4 regions of the Paenibacillus sp. G2S3 genome follow, and region 1 is predicted to be linked to each of the others. Evidence: riboswitches for the same ligand, from Rfam matches in the RefSeq annotation. Region 1 holds a riboswitch; each other region holds the start of a gene.
What was found. A riboswitch is a leader RNA that binds a small molecule or an ion and turns the genes downstream of it on or off. The one in region 1 is predicted to bind cyclic di-GMP.
Positions count from the first base shown of each region.

Region 2: linked by a shared signal. The riboswitch ahead of QNH28_RS28790 (NPCBM/NEW2 domain-containing protein) and the one ahead of QNH28_RS04825 (glycosyl hydrolase) in region 1 are both predicted to bind cyclic di-GMP.
Region 3: linked by a shared signal. The riboswitch ahead of QNH28_RS03185 (transglutaminase-like domain-containing protein) and the one ahead of QNH28_RS04825 (glycosyl hydrolase) in region 1 are both predicted to bind cyclic di-GMP.
Region 4: linked by a shared signal. The riboswitch ahead of QNH28_RS20555 (thiamine pyrophosphate-binding protein) and the one ahead of QNH28_RS04825 (glycosyl hydrolase) in region 1 are both predicted to bind cyclic di-GMP.

Region 1 is NZ_CP126095.1:1,100,378-1,104,594, forward strand. It holds gene QNH28_RS04820 (sugar phosphate nucleotidyltransferase) at 103-1,476, shown strand; cyclic di-GMP riboswitch class I at 1,613-1,692, shown strand; gene QNH28_RS04825 (glycosyl hydrolase) at 1,705-3,255, shown strand; gene QNH28_RS04830 (glycosyl hydrolase) at 3,409-4,217, shown strand, end outside.
Region 2 is NZ_CP126095.1:6,513,671-6,517,887, reverse strand. It holds gene QNH28_RS28800 (EAL domain-containing protein) at 1-349, shown strand, start outside; gene QNH28_RS28795 (hypothetical protein) at 464-1,030, shown strand; cyclic di-GMP riboswitch class I at 1,188-1,274, shown strand; gene QNH28_RS28790 (NPCBM/NEW2 domain-containing protein) at 1,532-4,217, shown strand, end outside.
Region 3 is NZ_CP126095.1:706,455-710,671, forward strand. It holds gene QNH28_RS03170 (glycosyltransferase family 2 protein) at 1-219, shown strand, start outside; gene QNH28_RS03175 (GtrA family protein) at 209-613, shown strand; gene QNH28_RS03180 (class D sortase) at 648-1,298, shown strand; cyclic di-GMP riboswitch class I at 1,423-1,503, shown strand; cyclic di-GMP riboswitch class I at 1,577-1,657, shown strand; gene QNH28_RS03185 (transglutaminase-like domain-containing protein) at 1,671-2,480, shown strand; rRNA gene QNH28_RS03190 (16S ribosomal RNA) at 2,852-4,217, shown strand, end outside.
Region 4 is NZ_CP126095.1:4,668,684-4,672,900, reverse strand. It holds gene QNH28_RS20555 (thiamine pyrophosphate-binding protein) at 1-1,414, opposite strand, end outside; cyclic di-GMP riboswitch class I at 1,543-1,637, opposite strand; gene QNH28_RS20550 (methyl-accepting chemotaxis protein) at 1,828-3,078, opposite strand; gene QNH28_RS20545 (helix-turn-helix transcriptional regulator) at 3,201-4,157, opposite strand.

The sequences.
Region 1 (4,217 bases):
ATTTTTTTAATGCATCCGCTCGAATTAAGGCTAAGCGGAAGCTATACGTTTTGATAACAATTTAATTATGCTCGATTTCCATAAATTGAGGAGGGTTCATCTATGAAAATGGTACTTCTATCAGGCGGTTCAGGTAAACGGTTATGGCCGTTGTCCAACGACTCACGTTCAAAGCAATTTCTAAAGGTACTTGAAAGCCCTCAAGGTGAACCAGAATCCATGGTACAACGTGTCTGGAGACAGCTGGAGGAAGCGGGGATGGCAGAATCATCTTATCTGGCCACCGGCCGCGGCCAAGTAGAAATGATACAAAGCCAACTGGGAAGTCATGTGCCGATTATCGTTGAACCGGAGCGTCGGGATACTTTTCCGGCTATCGCCTTAACAGCTACCTATCTTTATTCAGTGGCAGGTGTTTCTCCAGCGGAGACGGTAGCAATATTGCCTGTTGACCCTTATGTAGAAGCATCCTTTTTTGATACCATAGCTATGCTTGAGGGGACCATGCTGGAAAGTGGAGCAAATCTGGCACTAATGGGTGTTGTTCCTGAACATGCCTCAGAGAAATACGGATATATTATTCCTACCACCGATGAGGCGGGGGGAAATGGTTTTATGAAGGTGAGTCACTTTCAAGAGAAACCAGACCGTATACAAGCAGAACAGCTCATCGAGCAAAATGCATTGTGGAATTGTGGAGTGTTTGCCTTCCGCTTAGGGTACTTGTTAGATATTTTGCAGCGTAAAGGGTTGCCTTTAGGATATGAAGAATTGCAGAAGCAGTATAAGCTATTGTCTTCCATCAGCTTTGATTATGAAGTGGTGGAGAAAGAAGAACATATTGTAGTACAGCCGTATGATGGATTCTGGAAGGATCTTGGAACGTGGAATACGCTGACAGAGGAAATGAGCAGCAAGCATGTAGGAAAAGGTTTTGTAACGGCGGATTCTGAGGGGACTTGCTTGATTAATGAGCTGGATATTCCGATTACGGTAATTGGTGCGAAGGATCTGATCATTGCGGCTAGCCCGGATGGGATTCTAGTTACCCATAAAGCTGAGAGCCCACGGATTAAAGAAGTGCTGAAGACCTTTGAACAAAGACCGATGTACGAGGAACGCCGCTGGGGCCATTACAAAGTTATTGATTATGTGAAATATGATGAAGGCAATGAAGTGCTGACCAAACGGATTTTTATATCCGAGGGGAATAATATCAGCTATCAATTACATCGCAAGCGTAGTGAAATTTGGACAATCGTTAGCGGCGAAGCAAGTATTGTGCTGAATGAGAAAAAACATAATGTGAAGGCTGGGGACGTGGTACGTATACCGGAAGGAACGAAGCACGCGATCCTTGCTTTGACGGATGTTGAGTTTATAGAGGTACAGACGGGGTCTGAATTAGTAGAAGAAGATAACATACGTATTACTTTAGACTGGAATGATATAGAACTACAACAATTCATTTCATAGGTCTAACCTATCTATTTAACCAATTCAAAATTTCTTGAAACAGGTAAATTGACTCAATTATCAAAAAAAGTCATAAAAACACTAAATATATCATTAATTGTCGTCGATACTTACGGTAAGAGAGATTATTTCTCTTAAATTGAAAAGGCAAACCTATCGAAAGGTAGGGACGCAAAGCTATAGGGCCTTCGAAAGAGTGGCAGCCTGGCTACCGAAAGGGAGATTATTTTGAAAGCTTACCGTACGTATCGATTATTTGGCGCATTTCTGTCACTCGTCTTGTTTCTGACTGCACTTCCGCTTACTGTTGGAATTTCGCCGTCTGTTGTCATAGCTGCTTCAAATTCTGGAGCACCAGTTACCCCAGGAGCCTCACCTGAAGCCGTAAAGCTGCTTAACTATTTTTACTCGATCTCAGGAAAAGGTATTATTGCTGGTCAACATGACTATTTAGAAAGTCCAGATGAAATTAACAATATGCTGAAGGGAACTAGCGGACAAAATGCCGCTCTTCACGGTTATGAACTGGGCGCGATCAGCGGTCAGTCAGAAGGAACCATGGCCTGGCAACGTCAAAATGTGGTGAACAGCGCCATCAACTGGAATAAAGCGGGCGGAATCGTAGCTATGACTTTTCATGCTAACCTGCCGGGCACCTCTTATGACTGGGATAATGTAAAAAAAACGCTTAGTCAAGGTGAGTTCGATAGTTACGTTACACCGGGTACCAAGCAATATAACAGTCTGATCGCTGAACTTGATAAGGTGGCAGTCTCCCTAAAAAGCTTGCGTGATGCCAACGTTCCGGTGCTTTGGAGACCCTATCATGAAATGAACGGGAACTGGTTCTGGTGGGGGAAGAAAAATAACTTTTCTAAACTTTGGAATATTATTTATGACCGTTTTGTTAACGTTCATAAATTAAATAATTTATTATGGGTATGGAGTCCGAATGCTCCCAATGTTTGGTCAGATCCTTATGCGTTGACTTATCCAGGAGCGGATAAAGTAGATATTCTGGCAGCAGATATATACGAAAATGATTATCAGCAAAAATACTATGACAGTTTGTTGAGTCTAGCCGCAGGCAAACCGATTGCGATCGGGGAGAATGGTGAAATGCCTAATCTGGAGAAGCTTCAGCAATCACAAAGTAAATGGACGTATATGATGAGCTGGGGAAAAATGCTTTACGAGAATAACAGTGCAGATACAATCAAAACATTTATGAATAGCAACTATACCCTAACTAGAGATAAATTAAATACTAGTCTGGTACCGACACCTAGCGCTGCACCAGCGCCGGCACCTCCCGAAGAAGAGGGTGAGGCAGCAATTCCTCTTGCGAAGGGGCTTACAGGAGAATATTACAACAACATACAGCTATCGGGAGCAGCAGCTCTTACTAGAACTGATGCAATGATCGATTTCAATTGGCGGCAAGGCTCGCCGGATGCCGCCCTCGGGATTGATCGTTTCTCCATACGTTGGAGCGGTAAAATTAAGCCATTATATGATGAGCAATATACATTTTACACTACCTCAGATGATGGCATCCGTGTGTGGGTGAATGGGCAATCCGTGATTGATAGTTGGACTAAGCAAAGTGGTACTGAGCGTAAGGGTAATATAACGCTGAAGGCTGGTCAGCTATACGATATTAAGGTGGAGTATTACGAAAATGAAGGTGATGCGAGAGTCCGCTTGATGTGGGAAAGTGCTAGTCAAGCTAAAGAGACAGTTCCAGCAAGTGCACTTTATCTTCCGGATGTCTCCTGATTGATGAAAATTAAAGGTCGATCCTTAGTGGCTCTGCGTTATTGCAGAGCTACTAAGCTATAGTCCTCATTAGGTCAGAAGACGATTGTCCGATAACAGGTATGTTTATTTAGCACCTGTGGAGGCAGTACAGCTACCGAAAGGAGGATTTATTTGCGTAAATATTATAAGCAAAACAGATTGTTGTTTACTATATTACCGGTGTTTATTATTTTTTCCTTGCTGCCTTGGGGAGAGGTTAAGAGTCTTCCGAAGGCTATGAGTGTTTCTTCCTCTCTTCCTCCGGCTATACCAAGCAATCCATCAGCTTCCGAAGAAGCCAAGCAGCTGCTGAGTAATTTGGTGAATCTACGTGGTAAAGGAATCCTGTCTGGCCAGCATGATTATCTAGAAAGTCCAGATGAACTGGTTCATAAGCTGAAGAATACATCGGGACAAAATGCCGTTCTACATGGTTATGAATTGGGTGCAATTAATAATCAACCCGAAGGGACGATCGCAGAACAGCGACAAGCTGTTATAGACAGTGCAATTGAGTGGCATCAAGAGGGTGGCATAGTAGCCATGACCTTCCATCAGAGTTTGCCGGGGACTTCTCCGGAATGGTCCAATGTAAACAGAAGTCTCAGTCAAGAGAAGTTTAATGCTTATGTTACGCCTGGGACGGCTCAGTATAAGAGTCTAATCTCTGATCTAGACGAGATCGCTGGCTATTTGGGACAGCTGCGTGATGCCGGAGTTCCAGTCTTATGGCGACCTTACCATGAAATGAACGGCGGTTGGTTTTGGTGGGGAAAAAAGGACAATTTTTCATCGCTTTGGAATATTGTCTATGATCGTTTTGTAAACACACATCAACTGAATAATCTACTGTGGGTATGGAATCCGAATGCGCCGAATGAATGGGCAGATCCTTATGCTGCATATTATCCCGGTGCGGATAAACTCGATGTTCTGGCTGC
Region 2 (4,217 bases), 1.3 Mb from region 1:
GAAAGTCGATGATCTCGCTCATTTGAAATCGATTTTGACATATTACAAGGATCGGGGATTTGAATACGCTTTAGATGATGTTGGCGAAGGCTTCAGCACGATCGAGATGTTATTGGAGCTTAAACCCCATTACATGAAGCTGGATATGAAATATGTTCAGGGTGTGTCCAGCGATCCGAACAAACAGAAAATAGCTAAACAATTTTTAGAAAAGGCTTTAGAGATCCAATCTGTTCCCTTAGCAGAAGGTGTGGAGTTTAGAGAGGATTTTGAATGGCTTAAGCAGAGTGGTTATCAGTTGTTTCAGGGATATTTATTTGGAAAGCCTGACCCTATTCCCAAACAGTGATCCTAATGAGTATATCTCCGTCTAGAGGATGAGATGATTTCAGGTCAGAGTCTGATTACAGGTGAACCCCAGGGCTGTACAATTTAGGTAATTGAGAAGGGGGACGGGATGGATATGAATTGGCATAAATACATCACACGCTGGGCGGATTCGAGAGGGTTAGATGGGCGAGAAATTGATTATCAGTGGCCGTCTCCTTCATTTCCAGTCGTAAGCATTCGTAGCAATTTAGGTCGATACTCTGGTCAGGGGTTTGGTCACGGAAGCAAACCACAAGTGAAGACGGCCGTTGGATTAATTGCCATTGGAGATATAGCTGTTGGCCTGATATCCATAGGTGCGGTAAGCGTCGGTGTTCTGTCTGTGGGTGCAATATCACTGGGGATGTGGTTAGCCATCGGGGCAATAGCACTTAGCTGGCTTGGCTTCGCCGTGGGAGCAATTGCGATTGCAGGAGTGGCTGTAGGAGCGATCGCAATAGCCGAAAAAGCGTTGGGAGCTGTCGCCATAGGTGATACGGCATTTGGGGCGGTAGCCATAGGACGGATTGCTGGGGGAGCAGTAGCTATTGGCCAATGGGCATATGGTCTAATCGCAGTTGGCGAGCATGGCTTCGGGTTAATTCCCATCACGGGCGATGTGTGGAATTGGTTCCGGCGTTTGTTTGGATCGGGAGATTAAAAGGCTAACCAGTCCAAAAGTATCACTCGTAGTCTGGGATAGTTAATAAATAATATCTATCACGATAGAAAAATTAATTGCAATTACCTATTCGGATTTCATACCAATTAATCATGCGATCAGATGTGGCGTTATGTTACTCTTTGTAATGTATTCGAAACTTCATAGGCAAACCTATGGAAATGTAGGGACGCAAAGCTATAGGGACTAAGGTTATCATAACTATTGTCAGCCAGCTGCCAAAGAGTGTGTAACGCTTTTTGTTAAAATATAAGAAAGGTTAAGTTATGCACCTATACTTAATCTCTTATATTTCTCGCTTAAACCCTTATCGTCCTTATAAGGACGCCGAAGGCGTTTATGCTTGTTAAGGTTTAATAAAAATTAAGTCTTAATTTTTAGGCGACTTTATACGCAATCAAGCTACTCTTTTGGGGTAGTTTTTTTTGTGCCCATTTTAGGCTTGGAAGAGATTCATAATACATCTGGGGGGTAGAAAAGATGAAAAAAATGATTGCGATCGCTACATCGGCAGCCATGTTAGCCAGTTTTTCGAGTGAGGCAGGTTATGCTTTAGCAAGTGATGTAAGCAAGGTAAGTGTAGTGAAGACTGTAGTACAAAGCAAGGCTGAGCTATTAAGCAATGCGTCAGTTATTCCGTTTGATCTGTACGGCAAGGCTATCCTAAGCGCTTATAATGATGTTTTTAGAATGAATCCTGCGAATATTAAGTCCATCACAAATAACGGTGGCAACTACTCAGGTTCACCTATAGCTAAGGCTATTGATGGCGATATGAGTACGCATTGGGAAACGGGCAAACCGAACAGTTCAACGTTCACGAATGAGGTTGTCTTTGTTTTCAATGAGTCCACTGAATTAAATAGAATCGTATACGCTGCAAGACAATCCAGTGCAAAGGGGAAGGGGTTTGCTCAGGAATTTGATATTTATGGCTCAACTACGGATGCAGGAGATTATACGCTAGTATCCTCTGGAGAATATAAAGGCGGAGCAGGTGACGTTGTAGAGATTCAGTTTGCACCCACAGCCTTCAAGAGACTTAAATTTGTCTTCAAAAAAGCTAACCAAGATTGGGCGAGTGCGGCTGAATTTTCTTTTTATAAAGAGGATACCGTATCCGCTAAGATGAAAAGCTTGTTTACAGATGGAACGATGAGTGCGGTTGTTCCTGCTTATAATAGCGTCGAAGCGATCAATCAATTAGAAGAAGCGGCAAAAGTACATCCGCTCTATCCCATCCTTAAAGATTCTTTGGATTTGGCTAAGAAGCTAGTGAATGGAGAGGTTCAAACCGAAGGCACCATTATTGAGGCCGAACAACGTGGTGATATGAAAAAGCATGCGCAAGAAAACCTGAGAATTGGTTTCGGTACGAACAACCAGCCTACGGGGCTCGTTGCAATGCCTGGAGATACGATCAATGTGTATGTAGATGCTGCTTCGAGCGATAAATTGCCTTCTTTAGTATTTTCCCAACAAGAGGCGGCTTGGAACGTTTGGGCTAGCAGCGTGAAATTGCGTCCAGGTAAAAACACAATAACCGTTCCTGAATTTGCGACGAATAGTTATTATGCACATGAAGTGACTAAGGGCGGTACAGTGTATATCGTCAATCCCTATACAGCTGAGGAACAAGGGAAGGCACCACTGATCCGATTCGAAGGGTTCACAAAGATCCCTATGATGACCAAGACCATGGATCCTGAACAATTTAAAGCCTTCCTAACCACCTACAAGCAAAAATTAGATGAAGATAAAGCTGCGCATCCGAATGTTCAAGATCGCAAGCTCATCGATGTGGTGGAAATGGTCAGCGAGCATGTTATTTTCACAGGAACTGCGACAGAAGCTTATAACAAGTTTATTACAGAAGGAAATGATCCGCTGGGCACCGTAACCGGCTATGATACTTGGATGAAGACGATCTTTGACTTCTATGGCTTGGATGGCAGTAGTGTGATTCATGATGCCAAGCTAATTCGTGAGAATATTCGATTGATGCAGCCTTATGGTGCGATGTATGCAGCGGGAGATCATACAGGGATCCAACTTGGAACCGTGGGGACAATGTTAGGTGATTTTAACAAAGTCTATCCAGGCTGGGGATTGAATCATGAAATTGGGCATCGCTTGGCTATGGGTGAACGAGAATATGGCGAAGTAACCAATAATATGGTGTCTATGCTGATGTCAGTCCATGCGGACTCGATGGATACTCGTATTCCTTTTGAAAGTGATATTTATAAATATGTGATCCAAGAAAATAAAGTGGTTATGAATCAGCAGGGCTTATTTGCTCAGCTGGGAGCCTATTGGCAGTTGGAGTTGGCGCATCCGGGATACTGGACAGAATTGACAAGGATGTACCGCGAGCGGAAGGTCTCCCTTCCGAACGGTGACAATTCCAAGCAGCAGTATTTGGTGGAGTTCTCCTCTGAAGTGCTGGGGTTAGACTTAAGTAGCTATTTTGCCAGACATGGCTTCACTGTGAATCCTGAAACGAAAGAGAAATTAGCTAAATACCCAGCACCGAAAAAGCTATGGTATTTAAACAATTCAGTGGTTCATTATGAGGGAACAGGAATAGCAGATAAGAATGTTGCGATTAAGGTTAATATCACGCCTAACGCTACTGCTAAATCAAACACCTTAAGCTTCAGTATGAATAAGGATCTTAAGAAAGATTTCTTAGGATATGAAGTGTATAGAGACGATAAGTTAGTAGGGTTTACAGGCACTGATCAGTTCGTGGACAAGAGTGTAGACAGCAGCATCAATTATACGTACAAGATTGTTGGCTATGATAAGAAGCTGAACCCACTGAAGCCAGTACAGGTTAAAGCCTTTAAGCCAGCGCTGTCTGTTGAAGATCAAATTACGTTAAAGCTAAATCAACCCTTTGATCCGATGAACTATGTAAAAGCGACTAACTATCAAGGGAATGATATTACTGCTAATGTCACCCTGAAAGCGAATACCGTCGATGTAACGCAAAAAGGTGACTACGAAGTGGTATATGAAGTGAAGAACGAAGGGGTTACAGAAACCAAGACCACACAGGTTACGGTAACGAGTGACTATGCTTATCTTTCGGATCTTAATGCCAAGTCAGTCGTTGTTGGCTGGGGTGAATTAAAGAAAGACAAAGCCGTCTCTGGTGGAG
Region 3 (4,217 bases), 390 kb from region 1:
TTCTTCACCTCATGGACGGTTCCAGGCTGGGCTTCCATTGTAGGGGTCAATTTGCTCTTTAACGGTATTGTTCTGATGCTGTTAGGTGTAATCGGAGAGTATATCGGACGGATTTATGACGAGTCTAAGGATAGACCGTTGTATATTGTCAGTGAGACTATAGGATATCGTAACGAAGAAGAAGTAGATCGCCGGAAGGATTACAAAGATGTCAGATAAGAACTTTCGGACTGCATTCATACAGTTTCTCAAATTTAATGCTGTAGGTCTGGTAAATACCCTCATTGATTTCGTAATTTTCACATTACTGAACTCACTTGGGATGGTATATGCGTTAGCACAGGTGATTTCTTATAGTGCAGGAACAGCGAACAGCTTTATTTTGAATAAAAAAGTAACCTTCAAGGATCGTGATCGTGGCAATAAAGAGGGTTTTGATAAGACGCAGTTGTTGAAGTTTATCGTACTGAACCTGGTAGTGCTAGGAATATCGCTGTTGCTAATGCATCTGTTGACTGACAAACTAGGCATTCAAGTGTTGATCTCTAAGGTACTAGTAACGTTTGTGACGGTGATCATTAACTTCTTCGGAAGTCGGAAATGGGTATTCTAAAGTTCAGTAGAACCAATCCACGGAGGTGAAAATCATGCGTAAATTCTCGTATGTGCTCATACTGGCTGGGATCCTTATCATGCTCTATCCAAAAGCTAACGAATGGTATAACGACTGGCAGCAGGATAAGCTATTAGAATCGGCTGAACTGAGGACCAGTGAAAGTACTCCACCACCTGATCTGAAGAGCAGATATGCCGAGGTCACTCAGCTACTAGCGGAGGAATCAGCTCTAGATGCACAAGCACAGCCGCAAGAAACAGAAAAGCCAGAACCGGAAATTGAAGTGGGTGGCAAAGTCATCGCATTAATTCAGATCGATAAGATCGATCTGAAGCTGCCTGTATTAGAAGGGGCTACTAAAGCGAATATGAAGCATGCTGCGGCCCATATGAAAGAAACGACTCCAATTGGAGAAATAGGGAACGCCGCAATAGCTGCACATAGAGCTAGAACTGCGGGCAGATTGTTTAACAGATTGAATGAGGTTGTTATTGGGGATACGATTACGGTAAAGACTAGCGATCAGACTTATAATTACGAGGTTTATGATATTTCTGTTGTACTTCCTAGTGATGTGTCTGTTCTAGACGGGAATAACAAGGATAAAATTCTTACTCTAATTACGTGTGACCCACTAGTAGATCCTACACATCGCTTGATTGTTCATGCCAAACTTTTCTAATAACAGATGAGAAATGACAAGAGAATTTAAATACAGAGAAATAACTATAAAATAATAGCAAATCTAGCAATTTTGTTCTTGTTTAAGAGGATAAATATGGTAGTATAAGACTATAAAAGCTAAACACGATAAACGGCAAACCTATCGAAAGGTAGGGACGCAAAGCTAAAGGGCCTTCCCGAAAGGATGGCAGCCAGTTACCGAATGAAGAGGCTTTTTTTGTTTGTTTTAAATGGATTCTATTAATTTGTCTAGTGAAATTAGGACAGATAGAGCTTATACGATAACGGCAAACCTATCGAAAGGTAGGGACGCAAAGCTAAAGGGCCTTCCCGAAAGGATGGCAGCCAGCTACCGAAAGGGGTTTTATCCGTGAAAAAGGTTTATTTTATGATGGTCGCGCTGTTCGTACTGATTACTGCGGTTCCGGTAAGCACAGCTCAAGCCGCAAGTGTAGATGCGGGCTGGTTGATTACATCGAAAGTGGCTCAAGGTGTTATTGGGATTAACTATGATATTCCGAAAGATAAAAGAATCAAACTCATGATCACTAAAGACAACAGCAGCTATACATATAACTTATATGCTTCTGGACAAGCTGAGGACTTCCCTTTACAACAAGGTAATGGTACTTATAAGGTTTCTGTTCTTGAGAACACAACCGGTAATAAATACAAAGCGTTATATTCCGAAGTAGTAGATGTAACCATGAGTGACTCGAATTCCGTATATTTGGGCTCCGTACAGAATGTGAAATGGAGTTCTTCAGATAAAGCGATCCTTAAGGCCAAAGAGCTTACAAAAGGCAAAACAACAGATGAAGAGAAAGTTAAGGCAATCTATAACTATGTAGTTGCTAATGTACAATACGACTATTCTCTTGCTAATAACGTAACAACTGATTACATTCCGAACATTAACAACACTTTGAATACTAAAAAAGGAATCTGCTATGATTATGCTTCCCTTTTTGCCGCAATGCTGCGTAGTGTAGATGTGCCTGCTAAATTGGTGATGGGAAACACTAGCTACGTTACGCAATACCATGCATGGAATGAAGTATTGATGGATGGAAAATGGGTTACTATTGATACCACGGTGGATGCTTCGGCAGCGAAGAGTAAGAAGGATACGGATTTTATTAAGGCTTCTAGTAAATATACCGCAGCAAAATACTATTAATTTGCATAGCTAGAATCATAACTCTATTAAATAAACAACCAGCTTAATAATTAAGCTGGTTGTTTATTTTTCTATTAGGGGTTGCTTTTCTATGAATAGATAGGTTATTATAGTTAAGCGTTGTTAGACAGCGTACAGGCAATGTTTGAGAGAGTTACATAAACGGCTTTCGAAAAATAAAGCTTGCATTACTGAGAACAACATGATATATTATAAGAGTTGCTGCTGAGACATTAAACGGCGCCAACGAGAACTTGATCTTTGAAAACTGAACAACGAGTGAGTAGGAAATCACGAAAGTGAAATCCAAAATTAGAGAATTAATTTTCTCGTCAGATGTTTCAAAATGAGCATATCGCTCTTTTCAATACTAATTGGAGAGTTTGATCCTGGCTCAGGACGAACGCTGGCGGCGTGCCTAATACATGCAAGTCGAGCGGAGTTACTTTGAAAGCTTGCTTTCAAAGTAACTTAGCGGCGGACGGGTGAGTAACACGTAGGCAACCTGCCCCTTAGACTGGGATAACTACCGGAAACGGTAGCTAATACCGGATAATTTCTTTTTTCTCCTGAAGGAAGAATCAAAGACGGAGCAATCTGTCACTGAGGGATGGGCCTGCGGCGCATTAGCTAGTTGGTGGGGTAACGGCCCACCAAGGCGACGATGCGTAGCCGACCTGAGAGGGTGAACGGCCACACTGGGACTGAGACACGGCCCAGACTCCTACGGGAGGCAGCAGTAGGGAATCTTCCGCAATGGACGAAAGTCTGACGGAGCAACGCCGCGTGAGTGATGAAGGTTTTCGGATCGTAAAGCTCTGTTGCCAGGGAAGAACGTCCGGTAGAGTAACTGCTATCGGAGTGACGGTACCTGAGAAGAAAGCCCCGGCTAACTACGTGCCAGCAGCCGCGGTAATACGTAGGGGCAAGCGTTGTCCGGAATTATTGGGCGTAAAGCGCGCGCAGGCGGTCATTTAAGTCTGGTGTTTAAACCTTGGGCTCAACCTAAGGTCGCACTGGAAACTGGGTGACTTGAGTACAGAAGAGGAAAGTGGAATTCCACGTGTAGCGGTGAAATGCGTAGATATGTGGAGGAACACCAGTGGCGAAGGCGACTTTCTGGGCTGTAACTGACGCTGAGGCGCGAAAGCGTGGGGAGCAAACAGGATTAGATACCCTGGTAGTCCACGCCGTAAACGATGAGTGCTAGGTGTTAGGGGTTTCGATACCCTTGGTGCCGAAGTTAACACAGTAAGCACTCCGCCTGGGGAGTACGGTCGCAAGACTGAAACTCAAAGGAATTGACGGGGACCCGCACAAGCAGTGGAGTATGTGGTTTAATTCGAAGCAACGCGAAGAACCTTACCAGGTCTTGACATCCCTCTGAATCTGCTAGAGATAGCAGCGGCCTTCGGGACAGAGGAGACAGGTGGTGCATGGTTGTCGTCAGCTCGTGTCGTGAGATGTTGGGTTAAGTCCCGCAACGAGCGCAACCCTTAACTTTAGTTGCCAGCAAGTAATGTTGGGCACTCTAGAGTGACTGCCGGTGACAAACCGGAGGAAGGTGGGGATGACGTCAAATCATCATGCCCCTTATGACCTGGGCTACACACGTACTACAATGGCCGGTACAACGGGAAGCGAAGCCGCGAGGTGAAGCCAATCCCATCAAAGCCGGTCTCAGTTCGGATTGCAGGCTGCAACTCGCCTGCATGAAGTCGGAATTGCTAGTAATCG
Region 4 (4,217 bases), 3.1 Mb from region 1:
TTTCCATACCTTTTAGAGCCATATCTAGCTGTTTATTATTAACAACAATGAATATGACAGGAATATTCTTGCAGACAGCAGCGTTAATCTCTGCCCCTAGCATCATAAAGCAGCCGTCTCCTGTAATACAGAAGATCGTTTCTTCTGGAGCAGCAACCTTTGCACCAATCGCCATCCCGATGGAATTACCCATACAAGCAAAGTAAGCATCGAAAACAAAACTGCCAGGTTTCTTAACCTTGTACCATTTGGCAGCATGGAAACCGTGGCTACCATCATCAACAAAGACTGTGCTGTTATAGGGAATCAAATCACTCATCGTACTCAAGACCGATGCAAGTGAAAGGTTTGGTAAAATCGGAAGCTCTTCGGTATAACCGGGATTTGTTGGTGCTTCGCGTTTTGTGATGTTGTTCGTGTCAATGTTATTAAGATAGCAAACTAGATTGTCGCGTAGATCTCCAGTCACAGGAATCGTTTTAGAGAACAATATTTTTCCGACAAAAGTCGGATCGCTATCAAACTGAATTAATGTTGCAGGATGATTTTCCCTTTTAAGATTACAAATAGTCATATCACTTAAACGTGAGCCGAGAACGATAAATAGATCACTTTGATTCAGCAAGTCATCCCCATGGGAACAACCGCCTACTCCAATTGGACCGTGATAGAGTGGATGATCCCAAGTTATAGCCCCTTTACCACCTGGAGATGTAACTACAGGAATATTAAATGTTTCCGCTAATTGAATTAGCTCACTATGTGCTCCTGAACGGTTAACGCCTTTACCAGCGATAATGATTGGATTCTTTGAGTTATTTATAGCATCAAGTACACGGTCGATATTAGCGTGGCTAACAAGTGATTCGCGTTCAGGGATTACAATATTACATTCCTCTAGCAATTCCGTTTGCACATCAAAGGGAATACAAAGGTGAACTGGACCACGATTACCGCTCAAAGCAATGGATATGGCATGATTAAAGATTGTGCTAAAGTGATCTCCACGTTCAATAAGCTTGCTATATAAGGTGGCAGGTCTAAACATATCAGCTAAATCAGCTAGAAAAGAGGTAGAGTCCTGACATTGGGGAATACCAAGCTCTTTGATAGATTGATGGCCAGTAATAAATAGGACAGGTAGGTTGTTAGCCTTAGCATGTGCTGCTGCAGTTAATAGGTTTGTTCCACCAGGACCTGAAGTACCAAATGCTACACCTAGTTTTCCAGTTTTCAGCGCATACCCAGCTGCTTCGAAGCCGGAACTGGACTCATGTCTCCCAGGAATAAATTCAATACCGTAATCTACCATTTTAAGAACGATAGGACAAATGGATTTGCCAATAATACCAAAGGAATGGGTAACACCTAGGTTCCGTAGTGCTTCCGACATGTAATCTGCGACTGTCTTCAAAAAAATACACCTCACAAGTTGATTGTTATTTTGAAATTAAACATTAGAAAACCTGTGCTCTGAAATAGGGCACAGGTTGGAAGCATAAATCGCCATAGAGACTGAACAATAGTCCAGTCGTCTTGGTTTTCAGCAACCTGGCTGTCATGGCCTCAGATTAAAATGAGGCTGTAGATCCATGGTTTTGCGTCATCCTCTTTCGAAGATTTTGCCAATATTAATTTTAAAATTTATAAGAAGAATTTTCCTTTACAATATATTCCTAGAGATACTTTGTCAATATATTCTTGCAAATTAACTCGAATTTTGACGAAATTCTTGTCCAACCTATGAAATAATAAATATAAAAAAACTGCTCCTAAGAAAAAACTTAGGGGCAGTTTTTGGATTTGTTTATACGATTTGTTATTTACTTAAAATTTGAAAATGTGGATCGTTTTCTGTAGATTGAATACAGCCTGAGTCATTTTCTCAGTTTCTTCTGCGACGGACTGCAGGGCATTAATTTGTTCATTCATAGCGGCCGATACTTCTTCGGTGCCGGCAGCGGTTTGCTGCGTGATCGCAGAGATATTCTCTATTGCACTTGAAATTTTCAAGGCACTTTCTAACATCAGATCACTTTCAGAAGAGAAGGAAGAAATCTGTTCAGTAATATATTGCACACTTTGCACAATTTGAGCAAAGATATGAGCAGATTGAGTGATCATCTCATTCTGTACCTGTACGACTTCTTCGTTGATAGCGATATTGTCAATCGCTTGTTTAATATCAGTTTCAATGCTCCGAACTAAACCGAAGACTTCCTTCGTTGAAGCCGTTGATTCCTCAGCAAGCTTACGAACCTCCTGTGCGACTACAGCAAATCCTCGACCATGTTCTCCGGCACGTGCTGCTTCGATGGAAGCATTCAGCGATAAGAGGTTGGTCTGCTCTGCGATCTCTGTGATGGTTTTGGTGATCATCGTAATTCCTCGAGCGTTATGAGAAAGGGCTTCGATAGTATCCGCTACTTTTTGAGTAGCCTGAATATTTTTACGCATGCCTTCAGCTTGAGTATCAACGGATTGTCGTCCTTGTTCAACTAGTTCTAATGTATGTATTGAACGTCTGTTCATTTCTTTCGTTGAGTTCGTATAATTGGATACCTTATTCTCAATATCTTTAATAGATTCTGTCATTTCAGCGATATCTGTAGATATTTCATTTGCACCCAGAGCTAGCTCGTTGGATGAAGAGGCTACCTGTGCCATGACAATTTTCAAATTCTGATTCTTATCTTCGATTCCGCGGCTTGCATCCATGACTTGGCGAGTAATTTGCGAAGCTTCTGTCAGAATCTTCTTGAGCTTGTCAATCATAGTATTAAAGGAACGACTTACATCCCCCATAGACCCGTTCTCATCGGCCCTACTAGTAAAATCCCCTTTTGAAATACTATGAGACACATTCGCGATGTCATCAAAAGAAGATGTAAGCGTTCTCTCGATAAAGCGGGCAACGGGAAAAGTTAAGGCAGCTAGAACAACTACTAGAACAATACCCAAAATAATGTTGCCTAAGATCATAAAAGTAACTAAAACAGGAATAGCAAATAATGCGGCAACGAGGTAACATCCGGCAACAATTCTTTGTTTTAACGGAAGTTTATGCATCCAGTTCATTGGTATAATGTCCTCCTTATTAATATTATGTATTGGTGTTATTATATGGGATTTAAAGGTGATTGGTCTATAGTAAGAACTGACATAAATCATCATTAAATAGTAGTTCTTTAGAATTATTGTCAAAAATCCTCATATATAGCGTGAATTGTTGCGATAGCAGACCTTACCATCTCTAAAAGTTCTTGTGGTGCAAGAACAATAACTGAGGGACTAAAGGATAGGGTGATTCGGCAGGCCGATTCGATCGTATTAAATTCAGCATCTACGTTCACCCACTCTGCATCTCTAGATGGTTCTAGCAAATGGAGAGTGACAAATCTTTCCCGCTGCAATTCTTTTAACACAGAAGCTCTAACCCTTAGTTTTGCCGGGTACTTTGGCAGCGCTGCTTTAAAGGCCGTGGTGGACTCTTCCCAGTAACGCTTTAAATCAAAATTGTTAGGCCTGTTGAACCATTCATGGGTTTCCTCAACGTTAACTAATCTGGACACACGAAAGGTCCGTAGCTCATTCTCGCTTTTGGCCACAACATACCATACTCCTCGTTTTGCAACTAATCCAAGAGGTTCAATCATACGGACCTTAGTCTCGTCGTTCCTAAGATAAGTGATTTTTACTTTGCGGTCATCCCAAAGAGCTCCCTGCAGGACAGAAAGGAATGGATATGTCTCATCGGAAGGATGCCAACTGGCACCGTCAATATGAATGCGCTCGCTAAGGTAATTTGCTGGGTTGCTAGTTCGATGTGAGGAAGCCGCCTCCAGTTTGAGAACAGCTGAAGAGAAGTCATCCTGTATTCCCAGATCCTTCATTATTGAGGAGTCAGCGGACAGAAGCAGCGAACCAATCTCTTGTGGCTTCATGCCCGTTAGGGAGGTACGGTACCCTTCTGTAAGCATCCAGCCACCTTCACGCCCGCGTTCAGCTAAAATGGGTATCCCTGAAGCACTTAATGCTTCCATATCTCTAAACACAGTTCGTTCTGACACTTCGAGTGTTTCGGCCAGTTCGCGAGAAGTCATTTTTCCACGGTTTTGCAACAGAAGCAATATAGATAACAAACGGTCGGCTCTCATTAGGCTATTATTTCTCCTCGTATTAATTATTGTACGATCCCCACTAATCATTTCTAAATC